Regions from separate parts of the Megasphaera sp. genome, predicted to be linked through region 2. Evidence: riboswitches for the same ligand, from Rfam matches in the RefSeq annotation. Region 2 holds a riboswitch; the other holds the start of a gene.
What was found. A riboswitch is a leader RNA that binds a small molecule or an ion and turns the genes downstream of it on or off. The one in region 2 is predicted to bind FMN.
Positions count from the first base shown of each region.

Region 1: another riboswitch for FMN. It lies ahead of ACFWUB_RS04210 (bifunctional 3,4-dihydroxy-2-butanone-4-phosphate synthase/GTP cyclohydrolase II); the one in region 2 lies ahead of ribD (bifunctional diaminohydroxyphosphoribosylaminopyrimidine deaminase/5-amino-6-(5-phosphoribosylamino)uracil reductase RibD).

Region 1 covers NZ_CP181255.1:868,988-877,061, forward strand. Annotated here, with positions in the region: gene hpt (hypoxanthine phosphoribosyltransferase) at 1-451, opposite strand, end outside; gene tilS (tRNA lysidine(34) synthetase TilS) at 478-1,470, opposite strand; gene ACFWUB_RS04190 (Ppx/GppA family phosphatase) at 1,467-2,390, opposite strand; gene ACFWUB_RS04195 (S1 domain-containing RNA-binding protein) at 2,477-2,926, opposite strand; gene ACFWUB_RS04200 (FtsB family cell division protein) at 3,035-3,382, opposite strand; gene ACFWUB_RS04205 (FAD-binding oxidoreductase) at 3,547-4,950, shown strand; FMN riboswitch at 5,003-5,134, shown strand; gene ACFWUB_RS04210 (bifunctional 3,4-dihydroxy-2-butanone-4-phosphate synthase/GTP cyclohydrolase II) at 5,216-6,466, shown strand; gene ACFWUB_RS04215 (Crp/Fnr family transcriptional regulator) at 6,629-7,297, opposite strand; gene ACFWUB_RS04220 (ATP-binding protein) at 7,421-8,074, shown strand, end outside.
Region 2 covers NZ_CP181255.1:42,071-50,144, forward strand. Annotated here, with positions in the region: gene rsmB (16S rRNA (cytosine(967)-C(5))-methyltransferase RsmB) at 1-242, shown strand, start outside; gene rlmN (23S rRNA (adenine(2503)-C(2))-methyltransferase RlmN) at 244-1,272, shown strand; gene ACFWUB_RS00230 (Stp1/IreP family PP2C-type Ser/Thr phosphatase) at 1,342-2,049, shown strand; gene pknB (Stk1 family PASTA domain-containing Ser/Thr kinase) at 2,086-4,062, shown strand; gene rsgA (ribosome small subunit-dependent GTPase A) at 4,073-4,936, shown strand; gene rpe (ribulose-phosphate 3-epimerase) at 4,939-5,583, shown strand; FMN riboswitch at 5,642-5,773, shown strand; gene ribD (bifunctional diaminohydroxyphosphoribosylaminopyrimidine deaminase/5-amino-6-(5-phosphoribosylamino)uracil reductase RibD) at 5,867-7,003, shown strand; gene ACFWUB_RS00255 (riboflavin synthase) at 6,984-7,628, shown strand; gene ribE (6,7-dimethyl-8-ribityllumazine synthase) at 7,659-8,074, shown strand, end outside.

The DNA.
Region 1 (8,074 bases), 830 kb from region 2:
AGGCATCGGGGATTTCAAAGCCGTTGTAATCGACAGGGACTTCGACCTGGCGGCGGGCCGGCTTGCTGAGGAGGGTTGCCAATTTGACCGAGCGGGCACCCCGTTCCTGGAGCATGGGGACGAGATGGCTCAAGGTGACGCCCGTGTCGATGATGTCTTCGACGATGAGGACATCTTTATCCTTGACGTCGTTATCTAGGTCCTTGCGGATCTTGAGGACACCTGACGACGTCGTCGACGAACCGTAGCTGGAGCAGCTCATGAAATCGAAGTAGACCGGGCCGTCGATGCAGCGGGCCAGGTCGGTGAAAAAGGTGACGGCCCCTTTGAGGATGCCGCACATGAGGATGGTCTTGCCGGCATAATCTTTAGTAATCTGCGCACCCAGTTCGCGGACGCGGGCAGCAATCTGTTCTTCTGTAAATAAAATTTCTTTGATATCCTGATGCATCTTGTTTTCCTCCGTGAAAAAGTGAATTACCCCTGCCGTCCCCTGCGGGGAACGGCAGGACCCAGGCAGAGGGCTGTCCGGGTCGTATAAGCACAGGCCCGGCCGCACTGGAACTGTTTTCCAGCTCCTTTGGCGGCCAGGTCCCGTATCGTTTCAACATAATGAAAAGGCAGGTCCTGACGAGAGCCCGTCGCCTCCTGCCACAAGCGGCGGATGAGGCGCCGCTGCATAGCCAGCGGCTGGGCCAGCAAGCGCTTCTTGTCTAAAGCCGGTACGTCTTCGGGAAGGACGAGCTGCCCATAGAGTGTTTCGGCAGCGTCGTCCAGAAAGGCTTCGTCGGCCCTGACGATATCGGCCAGGCGGTTCAGGTCCGCCGTAATGGCCGGGTTATAAGCCTGCAGCTGCGGCAGCAGGTCCAGGCGTATCCGGTTGCGGCTGTAGCGCCGGCTGTCATTGGTTTCGTCGTGACAGACCGGAAGGTCCCGGGCCGCGGCATAGGCTGCCAGCTCCGCCTTGGTCACCATAAGCAGCGGCCGGATGATGTCGCCCCGCCTGGGCGCCATGCCGCAGAGGCCGTCGAGGCCGCTGCCGCGCAGGAGATGGAGCAATACCGTTTCGGCCTGATCATCGGCGTGATGGGCCACGGCAATGCGTTCGGCCCCGCAGGCCCGGGCCGTTTCCCGCAGGATGCGGTAGCGTTCGCGCCGGCCTACGGCTTCTTCCGACGCCTTTTCCCGCCGGGCCAGGGCCGGCACGTCGACGTACTGCCAGGCAAAACCGCAATGGCGGCGCACGGCTTCGCGCCGTACCAGGCTGACTTCTTCATCGGCCGCCCGGCGGATGCCGTGGTGGACGTAGCAGGCCGTCAAGGTCAGCCTATATAACGGGGCCAGGCGGCTCAGTATATCCAGCAGAGCCAGCGAATCGGGCCCGCCGGAGCAGGCGACGACCAGGGCCCTCCCCGGCTGCCACAGGCCGTGCTGCCTGCCGTAAGCGTCTACGCGGTCGACAAGGTTCACGACTGGCGGTCCCGGGAGTTCCAGGCCGCATCATGGAAGGAATGGCGGAAAAAGACGCCTTCCATGAGATCCCGTTCGCTGACGGTGATGGCCGGGATGTGATAGCGCTGGAGAAAGGACTTGGCAATGAGCAGGCCGGCGACGATGATGTCGCTGCGCTTGGGCTGCAGGCCCGGTACGTGGCGCCGTTCTTCCGGCGTCATGGCCCGGAGGCGTTCGATATGGCCGCACAGGGCATCATAGGAAACGCGATGGCCTTCGACTTTCTCTGCATCGTAGACGGCCAGCTGCAAGTCCATGGCCGCCAGCGTCGTCAGCGTCCCGCCGACGCCGATGAGCAGGTCCGGCTGGACCTGCATGGGCAGCCATTCCTGATAGCAGCGGTTTTCCAGATGGGCGACGGCCTGATGGCTCATGACTTCGCCCCGCGTAAAGCGCACAGCCCCCATGGGGTAGCTGTGGGACCAGCACAGGTCACCGCCGCGGCCGACGGCGACTTCACTGCTGCCGCCGCCGATGTCGATGACGGCTGCCGTCACATCGGGGCTGAGCGAGGCCGTAGCTCCAGTGAAGCTGAGCGACGCTTCTTCCAGGCCCGAAATGGCCCGGCAGTGCCAGCCGAAACGGGCCCGCACTTCTGCCAGGAAGGCCTGGCCGTCGATAGCTTCGCGGACGGCACTGGTGGCGACGGCACAGACCGGTACGCCTGTCAGCTGTTCTTGCCAGCCTTCCATGGCCGCAAAGGACGCTTCCATCCCTGCCGGTGACAAATGGTGTGTTTCATCGATATCTTTCCCCAGCCGCGTCGTCGCCAGTTCTTTCGGCGAAAAGATCCACGTGCCCGGGACTTCCTGCCAGCCCGTCATGAGTCGCAGGGAGTTGGAGCCGATGTCGATGACTGCATACTTCTGATACTCCATATCTGCTCCTTCCTGTAAACGTAAAAAGGCGCTGTCTTTGTGCAACAGCGCCCTTCTTTTTTTACCTTCCGCTATTCAATACGCACTCAATCAGCATGGCGCGCACCGCGGCCGCCGCGTTTCGATTCCGTATTGCGCTTCAAATCCATCAGGCGTTCATCGCTTTCCTTCAGGAATTTGCTGAGCCGGTCTTCAAAAGACAGCGAGCCCGACGAACGGCGCGAATCAAAGCCGTTATGCTGGCGGAATTCATGTTTCTGCCGAAAATCGCGTTTCGGACGGAATTCTTTCTTTTCCGGCGCCGGCTGGGTCTGTTTGATAGACAGGGCGATTTTTCCCTTATCGTCTACAGACAACACTTTGACGTTGACCTTGTCTCGAACTTTCAAAAAATCATTTACATCTTTGACATACTCATTAGCGACTTCAGAAATATGTACAAGACCTACCTTCTTATCCGGAAGCTCTACGAATGCGCCAAATTTTGTGATTCCTGTAACGGTACCTTCCATCACACTGCCTACTTCGATTGTCATGCTGTTTTGATTTCCTCCTTGTAATATCAGCATTACTGCTAAACGTATAAAGCCATTATACTCATAAATGCCAAAAAATTCAATCATCAAAATACAAAATATAGGGAATCACGGCTTATAGGGAATTTCATCGGGCTTGGCCAGGCCGAACTGTTCGCGCGCTTCCCGGGCGATTTCATCGGGATCATTCAGCTTGTCACGCCGTTCGCGAAGGCGAAGATTTTCGTCCCGCAAGGTCTGTTCCTGCTGCAGGGTCCGGTTCATGTCGTCATGGATTTCCCACAGCCTGTAGAGGCGGACGCCGATGAGATAGAAGCCGGCGACGATGATGGCCACGAGAATAAGATTATACCAGCTCATCTGCCGGAGCCGGATGAGCAGCCCTGTACGGCGCTTCCGGGGGACCTTGCGGCGCTTCTTTCGGCGCCGAGGCTGGCGATACTGCTTGGTTTCCACCCAATCACCCTTTCTAAGAACAAGAGACTGAAAAAGTCTTACCCTATAGTATACCGTGCTTTGCTGGCAAGATAAAGTTTTTTTGTAAAATTCCTTTTAAAATGGGCGGCAGTTATATATAATAGAGGCACGACATTTTGTATCTTATCCGAGGGGGAACACGTATGCACTATGAAAAAATAACGACAGAAATCCTGGAAAAATTAAAGGCCATCGTCGGCCCGAAAGACGTCGTCACCGACGCCGACGCCATGCAGCCTTATTCCCATGACGAAGTGACCGACCCGGCTTACCATCACATGCCCGAAGCCGTCGTCTTTGCCGAAACAGCCCAGCAGGTCAGCGCCATCATCAAGCTGGCCAATGCCTGCCACTTCCCTGTCGTCCCCCGCGGGGCCGGCACGGGTCTGGCCTGCGGCGCCGTCCCGGAATACGGCGGCATCGTCTTGTCGCTGGAAAAGATGAACAAGATACTGGAAATCAATGAAGACGGCCTCTATGCCGTCGTCGAACCGGGTGTACGCACGTCGGACCTGCAGGAAGCGGCCGAAAAGAAAGGTCTCTTCTACGCCGGCGATCCGTGCAGCGGCGACTCGTGCTTCATCGGCGGCAACATCGCCACCAACGCCGGCGGCAACCGGGCCGTCAAATACGGGACGACGCGCCACCAGGTCTACAGCGTGGAAGTCGTCAACCCGACAGGGCGCATCGTCAACCTCGGCGCGCGCCTGCAGAAACAGTCGACAGGCTATTCCCTGGACCAGCTGGTCATCGGCTCCGAAGGGACCCTGGGCATCATCACCAAGGCGACGCTGAAGCTCCTGCCCAAGCCGAAGTACGCCCTCGACCTGCTGGCCATCTTCGACGACCGCCGCCAGGCCATGGGCGTCGTCACCAAAATCATCAAGGCCGGCATCACGCCGACGTGCGTCGAATTCATGGACAACATCACCATCAAGTCCGTCGAAAAATACCTCAATGAAAATCTCCAGGGCAGCGACAACGGCAACTACGTCATCGTCGAAGTCGAAGGGACCAGCGAAGACGACCTGGACGACAAGGCCGTCATCCTCGACGAAGTCTGCACGGAAAACGGCGCGTCGTCAGTCCTCGTCGCTGACCACAATAAGATCTGGCAGGCCCGCAAGGCCTTTGCCGAAGCCGTCCGCGCCGAAAGCCTCATCGTCTGCAAAGAAGACGTCGTCGTCCCTGTCGACCAGGAAGCGGCCCTCCTCGACGAAATCCTGCGCCTGGCCAAGAAATACAACCTGGTCACACGTATCGCCAGCCACGCCGGCGACGGCAACATTCACTTGAACATCCTCAAGAATGAAGATGCCACCTACGAAGACTGGGACCAGCGGGTCAAGGCCAACCAGCAGGAACTGTACAAATTCATTTATGCCCACGGCGGCCGCCTGTCCGGCGAACACGGCATCGGCTACAAGCGCAAGCATTTGATGGAAGAATTCACCGATCCCGGCGAACTGGAAATGATGAAGGCCATCAAGAAAGCCCTCGACCCGAACGACATCCTCAACCCGGGGAAAATCTTCGACGTCGACTAACTTGCAAAAATGAAAGTTACCGTGTATAATACATAACAGAACTGAATAAAACGTATATCTTCAGGGCAGGGTGAAATTCCCGATCGGCGGTATAGTCCGCGAACGCTACGGCGTAGGAGCCATTGGCTCGTGATTTGGTGCGATTCCAAAACCGACAGTATAGTCTGGATGGAAGAAGATGTGGCGTGCTGTTTCTGCAGCGTGCCTTTCCTTGCATGTCAAAGCCCTGTGCCTCATCGCCAGGGCTTTTTGAGTACCACCAACTATGGACAATACAGACTTTAAGGAGGTCTTTATTTTGACTACAGAAAAACGTAAATTCAACACTATCGAAGAAGCATTGGAAGAATTACAGGCCGGCCACGTCATCATCGTCACCGATGACCCGGACCGCGAAAACGAAGGCGACTTCATCTGCGCCGCCCAGTACTGCACGACAGAAAACATGAACTTCATGGCCAGCCACGGCAAGGGCCTGATCTGCATGCCCATGAGCATCGAATATGCCCATAAGCTCGGCCTGCCCCAGATGGTCAGCGAAAATACAGATAACCACGAAACGGCCTTCACTGTTTCCATCGACCACGTCGACACGACGACGGGCATCTCGGCTGTCGAACGCGCCCTGACGGCCCGCAAATGCGCTGAAGAATCGGCCCGTCCCGAAGACTTCCGCCGTCCTGGCCACAACTTCCCCCTCGTCGCCAAACGCGGCGGCGTCCTGACCCGCAACGGCCACACGGAAGCCACGGTCGACCTCATGCGCCTGGCCGGACTCAAACAGGTCGGCCTGTGCTGCGAAATCATGGCAGACGACGGCACGATGATGCGCACGCCGGACCTCTGGAAAATCGCCGACGAATACGGCCTGAAATTCATCACCATCCACGATCTCCAGAACTACTGCCGCCGCCATGACAAACACGTCATCCGCGAAGCCGTCGCCAAGATGCCGACGAAATACGGCGATTTCAAGATCTACGGCTACATCAACGACCTGACGGGCGAACATCACGTCGCTCTGGTCAAAGGCGAAATCGGCGACGGCAAGAACCTCTTGTGCCGCGTCCATTCTGAATGCCTTACAGGCGACGTCTTCGGCTCCCGCCGCTGTGACTGCGGTGAACAGCTGGCCGCTGCCCTGACACAGATCAACGCCGAAGGCCGGGGCATTCTCCTCTACATGCGCCAGGAAGGCCGTGGCATCGGCCTCATCAATAAACTCAAAGCCTATGTCCTCCAGGAACAGGGCTACGATACAGTCGAAGCCAACGAAAAACTCGGTTTCGCTCCGGACCTTCGCGAATACTGGATCGGTGCCCAGATTCTCCAGGACATGGGCGCTAAAGAAATCCGCCTGCTCACGAACAACCCGGAAAAAGTCTACGGCCTCGAAGGCTTCGGCGTCGAAATCGTAGAACGCGTCCCCATCGAAATGAAACCCCAGAAATTCGACGAATTCTACTTGGAAACGAAAAAGAATAAAATGGGCCACATCCTCCCCCATCTGCATTAAAAGCGAGTAAAAAAGGCGCTGTCGCATGAAGACAGCGCCTTTTTTAGCAGTGGCTCGTGGCTCGTGGTTTGTAAGAGCCGTCCTGAAAGCCTTTCTGGCCCACCAGGTACCGATAGGGTAGCTGCCAGAATGGACAGCTTAGCTGGCGGCCCGCCGATTTCCTTAATGTTCCTGCCGCAAGGTGAATTTGTCCTTGTGGTAATCGATGAGGCCTTCTTTTTTCATCTTGCTCAGTTCGGCCGATAAGGCGCTGCGGTCGACGGAGAGGAAGTCGGCCATCTGCTGGCGGTTGAAAGGCAGGACGAAGGTGGCCTTCCCTTTTTTCCGGGCCATGTCGGACAGGTAGAGCATGATTTTCTGGCGCGTCGAGCGCTGGGTCAGGTAGCGTATCTTTTCCGTAAGGAGGCGGTTCTTTTCGGCCATCAGAGCCAGGAGATTGCCTGTAAAACGAGCCTGGTCCGGCGTCAGGACCTGACCGGCATGGAGGATGTTGCCGACATAGACCTGCATGATGACCGCATCCGAGGCGGCGACGACGTCGACCGTCGCCGGCGCGTCAGGCAGACAGGCAAAGGCTTCGCCGAAAAAGAAGCCTGCCGGGATCTGGGACAGGATATTGCGGTTCCCCCAGTAATCTTCCTGGATGATGTGGACCGCCCCTTCCAGGACCAGTCCGATATAGGGGACGGCATCGCCGGAATAAAAGAGGAATTCCCCTTTCTCATATTTTTTCTTGCGTACCTTCAAGCGCTGCAAGAGCGGCAGGACATCGGCTTCGGCGACGCCGTGGAAGAGCGGCGACGTTTCAATGAGGGAAAGATATTGTTCCATGGAAAGACCTCCAAAAAAAAGATGATAGTTGGAAAAACAACAGCTTATTTTTGCTCCATCGACTATACTTAGACCATAAAGGTCCCAAACCAGTTTGATGCATATACCACGATGGAGGAAATTATGATACGTAAAATTATACAGATTGATTCGAAAAAATGCAATGGCTGCGGCGCCTGCGCCACGGCCTGTCACGAAGGGGCTATCGCCATGGTCGACGGCAAGGCCCGTCTCATGCGCGATGACTACTGCGACGGCCTGGGCGACTGCCTGCCCCATTGCCCGACGGATGCCATCACCTTTGTCGAACGCGAAGCCGCTGCCTATGATGAAGAAGCCGTGAAACAGCACATGGCCGCCCAGGGACGGACCTACACCGGCCGCTGTCCGGGCAGCCAGGCCCGCAGCCTCGGCGAAACGCAGAAAAGGGCTGACGACGTTCCTGCCGGGCCGTCCATCTCCCGCCTGAGCCAGTGGCCGGTCCAGCTCAAGCTCGTACCACCCCATACGCCTTATTTCAACGGTGCCAGCCTGCTCATCGCGGCCGACTGTACGGCTTATGCCTACGCCCGCTTCCACGAAGATTTCATCAAGGGCCGCATCACCCTCATCGGCTGCCCTAAACTCGACGACATCGACTATGCCGAAAAATTGACAGAAATCCTCCGTCAGAACGACATCCACGACGTCACCCTGGTCCGCATGGAAGTCCCGTGCTGCGGCGGTCTGGAAATGGCTGCCAAAAGAGCCCTCGCACAGAGCGGCAAAGATATCCCC
Region 2 (8,074 bases):
TGGACAGTGCATCCCAATGCGTCCGTCCTGGCGGCATCCTGGTCTACAGTACCTGCACCATGAATGATGATGAAAACAGCCGCATCGTGGCTGCCTTTTTGAAGAATCATCCGGAATTCCACGTAGAAAACGCGACGCAGTGGCTTCCCGTTCCCGGCCATGAAGGGCCTTTCATCCAGCTCCTGCCACAGCGCGACGGCCTGGATGGTTTCTTCATTGCCCGCATGAAAAAGGAGGGCTGACATGAGTAATGTATTTGATATGACCAAAAAGGAACTCCAGGCGTTCCTCGTCGCCCAGGGGATGAAAAAGTTCCGGGCCGACCAGATTTTTCATTATATTTATAAGCAAAATATCTTTTCCTGGAATGATATGGTCCTACTGCCCAAGAAAGACCGGGAACAGCTGAAGGAAGTGCTGCCAATCTATTTCCCGGAAGTCGTGTCCCGCCTGGACGCCCCGGACGGACAGACAGTGAAGCTCTTATTGCAGCTGGCTGACGGTGAGACCGTAGAAACGGTCCTCATGAAGCACGACTATGGCAATTCCATCTGTGTATCGTCCCAGGTCGGCTGTGCCGTCAACTGCGCCTTCTGTGCGTCCGCCAAGAATGGCTTCGTCCGCAACCTGTCGGCTGGCGAAATGGTCGCCCAGCTCCTGGCTTTCCGCAAATACGTCACGCCGGACCTCCATTCTATCGTCATCATGGGGACAGGGGAACCGCTCCTCAACTACGATAACGTCATCCGCTTCATGAAGCTCATCCACGAAAAGGATACGCTCTATCTGGGCTATCGCAACATGGCCTTGTCGACGTCGGGCATCGTCCCCAAGATGTACGACCTGGCCAAAGAGGGCATGCCCATCACCCTGGCCGTATCCCTCCACGCGCCGAACGATGCCTTGCGGCGTCGCATCATGCCGATTGCCGAGAAATATCCCCTCGACGAAGTCCTGAAGGCGGCCCGCCACTATTTCGATGTCACTGGCCGGAAGGTCACCTTTGAATACATCCTCATCAAGGGCCTGACTTGTACCAACGCCTGCGCTAAGGAACTGGCCCGTCTCCTGGGTGGTCAGAACATCCTGGTCAATGCCATTCCCATCAACGACAACTACGACGTCGGCCTCTACCGGCCCGATGAAAAGACGATGAATGAATTCGTCACGTATTTGCAGCGCCACGGCGTTTCCGTCACTCTGCGGCGGGAAATGGGCAGCCAGATACAGGCCGCCTGCGGCCAGCTGCGCATAAAACGCGAAAAAATTTGACAGGTGACGGCGAATATGATATGAATTAATGTGTACCTATAACGAAACACCGTGAGAGGACGTGAGAATTTGGGCACATACGGTGAATCCAAAATCGGCCTGGTTCGGAAAGTGAATGAAGATTCCTTTTATATCAGCCACGAGAAAAACGTACTGGCCGTAGCCGACGGTATGGGCGGCTATGTAGGCGGTGAAATCGCCAGCAAGACGGCCGTAGAAGCGATAGCTTATTATTTCAAGAACTTTAGTTATGCAGCACCGGTACAGCTGGAGAAAGCCATTCAATATGCGAATTCCAGCATCCTCAGCAAGACCTTGATCGACCCTTCGCTCAAGGGCATGGGGACGACCGTGTCCATGGTGACCCTGGCTCGTCATATGGCCTTCTGGGGCCACGTCGGTGACAGCCGCATCTACTTATACCGCGACGGGGAATTCAAACAGATTTCCGTCGACCATACGATCGTCCAGGTCCTGCTCGAAAAGGGCAAGATAACTGAAGAAGAAGCGATGGATCATCCCCAGCGCCATGTGCTGACCAGAGCCGTCGGCGTCGATGAGAACTTGGTCGTCGACAGCGGAGCCTTTGAAGTACAGCCGAAAGATCGCATCCTGATTTGTTCCGACGGCTTGACATCATTCATCCAGAAACAGGAACTCTACGATGCTATCGGCGATTACCGCCGGACAGAACGGGAAATCATCAATGATCTCTTTGCCCGCGTCTATGAAAACGGGGCGAAAGATAATATCACGGCAATTTTAACAACCATATAATCGGGAACGACTATGAAAGTGGTGGAATAGCTAAAAATGATTGGTCATATCTTAGATAACAGATACAAGATATTGGAAAAAGTAGGCACAGGCGGCATGGCCAGCGTGTACAAAGCACAGGATATCCTCCTGGACCGGATCGTCGCCGTAAAAATACTTCATTCAAAATACGGCAACGACCACGATTTTGTCGTCCGCTTCCGCCAGGAAGCCCAGGCGGCTGCCAAATTGTCACACCCCAATATTGTCAATATATACGACGTCGGCTACGATGAAAATGTCCATTACATCGTCATGGAATTCGTGCGCGGCGAAACGTTAAAAGAATACATCGAAAAACACGGCCACCTGCCGATCAACACGTCGATACAGATTGCCTTCGATATCGGCGAAGCCCTGGAAAATGCTCATGCCAACGGCATTGTCCACTGCGACATCAAGCCTCATAATATCCTGGTCACCGAGACAGGACGCATCAAAGTCGCCGATTTCGGCATCGCCCGGGCTGTGAATTCCGTCGAAAACAGCGACCGTACCGTCCTCGGCTCAGTCCATTATTTTTCACCGGAACAGGCCAGTGGCGGCCATATCGACGAACGGACGGATATTTATTCCCTAGGCGTCGTCATGTATGAAATGATGACTGGCGTCGTCCCTTTCCAGGGCGATACGGCCATCAGTATCGCCTTGAAGCACGTCCAGGACGATATTCCCTTGCCGACGAAGTACAACCGCCGTATCCCGCGGCTCGTCGAACAGGTCATCCTCAAGGCCATGGCCAAGAACCCGGACGACCGCTTCCAGTCCATCGGCGAGATGATGTCGGAACTGCGCCTGTCCCAGGGTTTCATCAATACCAACGGCGCTCGGCCGATCATCAGCAAGGGTCCGTATAACTTCGGCACGCAGAAATTACAGCCTATCAAGGAAAAGGACCTGCCCGAAGAAGAACCGAAAGAAAAGAAGAAGAACCCCTTCACGCGGTTCATGGATTCTATCAGCAATCATTCGCAGAAAACTATCATCATCGGTATGCTCGGCGTCTTCCTCGTCGCCTTTGTCTGGGCCTTCTTTTCCTTTGGGAATTTTTGGAGTACCGAAGACATTACCGTACCGGATGTGACGGGTAAACAGGTCGAAATCGCCAAGAAGATACTGAAAGATAAGAAACTCGACGTTTCCGTCAAGGAAGTGGAAAGCGACGAAGTGCCAGTCGGCGAAGTCATTTCCCAGACACCGTCTGGCGGAGCCGTCGTCAAGGCCAACCGGACCATTTACCTGACCGTCAGCAAGGGGAATAAAGGTGAAGAAGTCCTCATACCGGACCTGCGGAGCCTGACCCTCGATGAGGCCGAAAAGAAACTGAAGGAAAGCGGCCTGTCTGTGGGCAAGGTGCGCTACAAAGAGAGCGCTCAGTATGCCGACGGGACCATCATCGACCAGGACCCGGAATCGCCGAAGAAAGTCGAAAAGGGGACGAAAGTCGACCTCGTCGTCTGCCGTAAGAGCGAAGCCGAAAAAGAAGCAGAAGCGGCCAAGAATGAAGCCCCTAATACGAGCGGCATGAGCCTCGATGCGGCCGTGAAGGCCCTGGAAAGCGCCGGCTATTCCGTCGGCAGCGTGTCCAACCTCGATTCGTCGAAGGACAGCTCTCAGGCCGTCGTCACGGGCCAGACGTCGGAAGACGGCAAGGTCGTCAACTTGTCCGTCGAATATCCGTCGTCCCAGAGCAGCCAGAGCTCGCCGTCGAGCAGCTCCGGCGGCTCCGATGGCAGTGCCAATAACCAGGAACCGGCCGGGACGCCTCATTACGGGACGGTCAATATCAGCGTACCGTCTGGCGCTTCCAGCCAGCATGTCCAGATCGTCGTATCCGACGACAATGGCTCGCGCGTCGTCTATGACCGCAGCCAGGCCGGCGGCGACAACATCTCTAAGAGCGTCAGCGGCACGGGCAAGACGAGAGTCAAAGTATACATCAACAATTCGTTAGTACAGGACCAGTATATCTAAGGGGAGGAACATGACAAAAGGACGCGTCATCAAGAACTATAACGGCTATTATTACGTCGATGTCGGCCGGGAAGGGCTCATCGAGTGCCGACGCCGCGGCAAATTGCTGAAAGCGAAGATCCTCGTCGGCGACGAGCTGGAAATCACCGAGCTGGGCCAGGACAAGGGCGTCATCGAAGCCCTGCTGCCCCGGCGCAACCAGATACGCCGGCCGGCCGTGGCCAATATCGACCAGCTCCTGGTCATCATGGCGGCCAAGTCGCCGGATCCGAACCAGTTCCTCGTCGATAAGATGCTCATGACCTGTGAATACGGCGGCATCCATCCGACGCTGTGCTTCAATAAGTGCGACCTGGACCGGGAGACGGCCGAATCCTACAAGGCCTTTTATGAACGCTGCGGCTATGACGTCTATCTCGTGTCGGCCAAGACCGGCGAAGGCCTCGATACCCTGCGTAATCTGCTGCCCCACCGCATGACGGCCTTTTCCGGCCCGTCGGGCGTCGGCAAGTCGAGCCTGCTGTCCCAGATCCTGGGCCGGGAAGACTTGTCCGTCGGCGCCGTCAGCGAAAAGATCAAGCGCGGCCGCCATACGACACGCCATTCGGAAATCATGCGCCTCGACAGCGATACGTATGTCGTCGATACGCCGGGATTCAGCTCTCTCGACTTCGAGCACCTCGACCCGAAGGAAGTCCTGCGCCTCTTCCCGGACATGCTGCCCTACAGCGGCGGCTGCAAGTTCTCGTCGTGTCTCCATCTGTCCGAACCGGAATGTACGGTCAAACAGGCCGTCGCTGACGGCCATATCCAGAAAGAACGGTATGACACATACTGTAAGATACTCACTTCCATTGCAGAAAGGAAACGATAGTCATGGTAACCATTTGCCCATCTATATTATCGGCGGACTTCTCCCGCCTGGCTGAAGACATTCAGGACGTCGAACGGAAGGGGGCAGATTGTATCCATCTCGACTTGATGGACGGCCATTTCGTGCCGAACCTGACCTTTGGCGTCCCCGTCGTCAAGGCTCTGCGTAGCTGCACCAAGCTGCCCTTCGATGCCCATCTCATGGTAGAACATCCGGAAACCTACATCGACGGCCTGGCTGCTGCCGGTGTCCAGTACGTCACGGTCCATCAGGAAGCCTGCACCCATCTCGACCGGGTCCTGCAGCAGATCCACGAAGCAGGCATGAAAGGCGGCGTCGCCCTCAACCCGGCGACCCCCGTATCGACTTTGTCCTGCCTGGCCGGGCAGCTGGACATGATCCTCATCATGAGCGTCAACCCCGGCTTCGGCGGCCAGAAGTTCATTCCTTATGCCATCGATAAGATCCGCCAGGCCAAGGCGCTTCTGGAACAGGCCGGCAATACGACGGCTGTCATCGAAGTCGATGGCGGCGTCAATGCCAAGACCGTCCAGGCCGTCAAAGACGCCGGTGCGACCTTCCTCGTCGCCGGCAGTGCCGTCTTCGGAGCTGACGACCGGGCCGCTGCCATCGCGTCCTTGCGATAAGGACTTGTATTTCTTCTTTTCATGTGCTAAAATCATACATGTAGTTCAAATGAATAAGGATAGTCTTTGAGGCAAGGTGAGAAAGCGGCGCTTTCAATTCCTGACCGGCGGTGACAGTCCGCTAACCCGCAAGGGTTGAACCGATGCAATTTCGGTACCGACAGTACAGTCTGGATGGGAAAAGACGACAGATTGTGTTTTTGTTGCGCTCAAAAGGCTATGGGAATCTTACGTCCATAGCCTTTTTTTATCTTGCGAATCTGAATAGAAGGGAAGGAATACATTGGAACCGGCAGAGTATATGAAAAAAGCCCTGGAATTGGCAAAGACCGCCCTGGGCTATACGACACCCAATCCTGCCGTCGGCTGCGTCATCGTCAAAGATGGCGAAATCGTCGGCACGGGATACCATCATAAGGCCGGCACGCCTCATGCCGAAGTATGGGCATTGCGTGAAGCTGGCGAACGGGCGAAGGGGGCTACGGTCTATGTGACCCTCGAACCTTGTGCCCATTACGGGAGAACGCCGCCTTGTGCCCGGACCCTCGTCGAAAAAGGCGTCGGCAAAGTCGTCATGGCCATGCTCGACCCCAACCCCTTAGTGGCTGGCAAGGGCGCGGCTATCTTGCGTAAAGCCGGCATCGCCGTCGAAGTCGGCCTTATGTCGAAAGAAGCGGCTCAGCTCAATGAAGTCTTCATCAAGAACATGATGGTCCAGAAGCCGTTCATTGCCATCAAACTGGCACAGAGCCTCGATGGCCGCACGGCCTCGCGGACTGGGAAATCCCAGTGGATCACCAACGAATGGGCCCGCAGCTACGGCCACTATCTGCGCTCCATCTACGATGGCATTTTGGTTGGCATCAATACGGTCCTGACGGATAATCCCCTCCTGACCAGCCGTATCGAACGGCCCGGCCAGGACGCACCGCATCAGCCTGTACGCGTCGTACTGGATACCAAAGGACGGACACCTTTGAATTCACTCGTCGTCACCGATAAGACGACGCAGACCCTTATCGTCACGACGTCTTTGTGCCCCGTAGAGAAGATGAAGGCTTTGAAAAACGCCGGCGTCCGCGTCATCCTGGCTCCGCTCCAGGACGGCAAGACCATTTACTTGCCTGACGCCTTGCAGCTCCTGCATGATGAAGGACTGACCAGCATCCTCGTCGAAGGCGGCAGCACCATCCAGGGGAGCTTCTTCGATGCCCGTCTGGTCGATAAGATTTATGCCTTCGTCGGCGACAAGGTTATCGGTGGTACTGGCGCTTTGCCGTCGGTAGGCGGCTGCGGCGTCGATGAGCTCGATGAATGTATGCCGCTGGTCTATGATTCGGTAGAGCTCCATGAAAATAACATATTGATTACGGCATATAATGCCAATAGGGAGGGTGCCTATGTTCACTGGCATCATTGAGGAACTGGGGACGATTGCCCATATGGACCGCCGCCCCGATTCCATCCGCCTGACCATTCAGGCACACAAAGTATTAGAAGGCACGCAGCTCGGCGACAGCATTGCCGTCAACGGCGTCTGCCTGACCGTCACGGATATGACGGACTCGACCTTTTCGGCCGACGTCATGCATGAAACCATGCGCCGCTCGTCGTTCAGCACTATCAAGAGCGGTTCCCAAGTCAACCTCGAACGGGCCATGCAGGTCGGCGGCCGCCTGGGCGGTCATATCGTCAGCGGCCATATCGACGGCATCGGCCACGTCGCCCGCATCGCAACCGATGGCATTGCCCGGGTCATCACCATTTCCATCCCCAAGGACATGGAGCCGTTCATCGTCGAAAAAGGCTCTATCACCATCGACGGCATCAGCCTGACTGTCGTATCCGTCGGCAGCAGCCAATTTTCCGTTTCCATCATTCCCCATACCATGGCCAATACGACGCTCATGGATAAGCATCCGGGCGCTATCGTCAACTTGGAAACGGATGTCATCGGGAAATATGTCCATAGCTTTACCGTCGGTCATCCGTCGTCGGCGTCTTCGGGCCTGACGATGGAAAAACTGCTGGAAAATGGATTTTAACATAATATTTCAGAATAGGAGTGTTTTACAATGGTACAAGTCAAAGAAGGTAAATTAATCGGTTCTGGTGCGAAGTTCGGCATCGTCGTCGCACGTTTCAACGAATTCATCTGCAGCAAGCTCCTCGGCGGCGCTTACGACGCTCTCCATCGCCATGGCGTCGATGACGCAGACATTACGACGGCCTGGGTCCCGGGCGCCTTTGAAATCCCCCTGATCGCCCAGAAAATGGCAGAATCGGGCAAATACGACGCCGTCATCTGCCTCGGTGCCGTCATCCGCGGCGCTACCAGCCACTATGACCTCGTCTGCGGTGAATCGGCCAAAGGCATCGCCCAGGCATCCCTCAAGACGGGCATCCCCATCATGTTCGGCGTCATCACGACAGAAAACATCGAACAGGCCATCGAACGGGCTGGCACAAAAGCCGGCAACAAAGGCTTCGA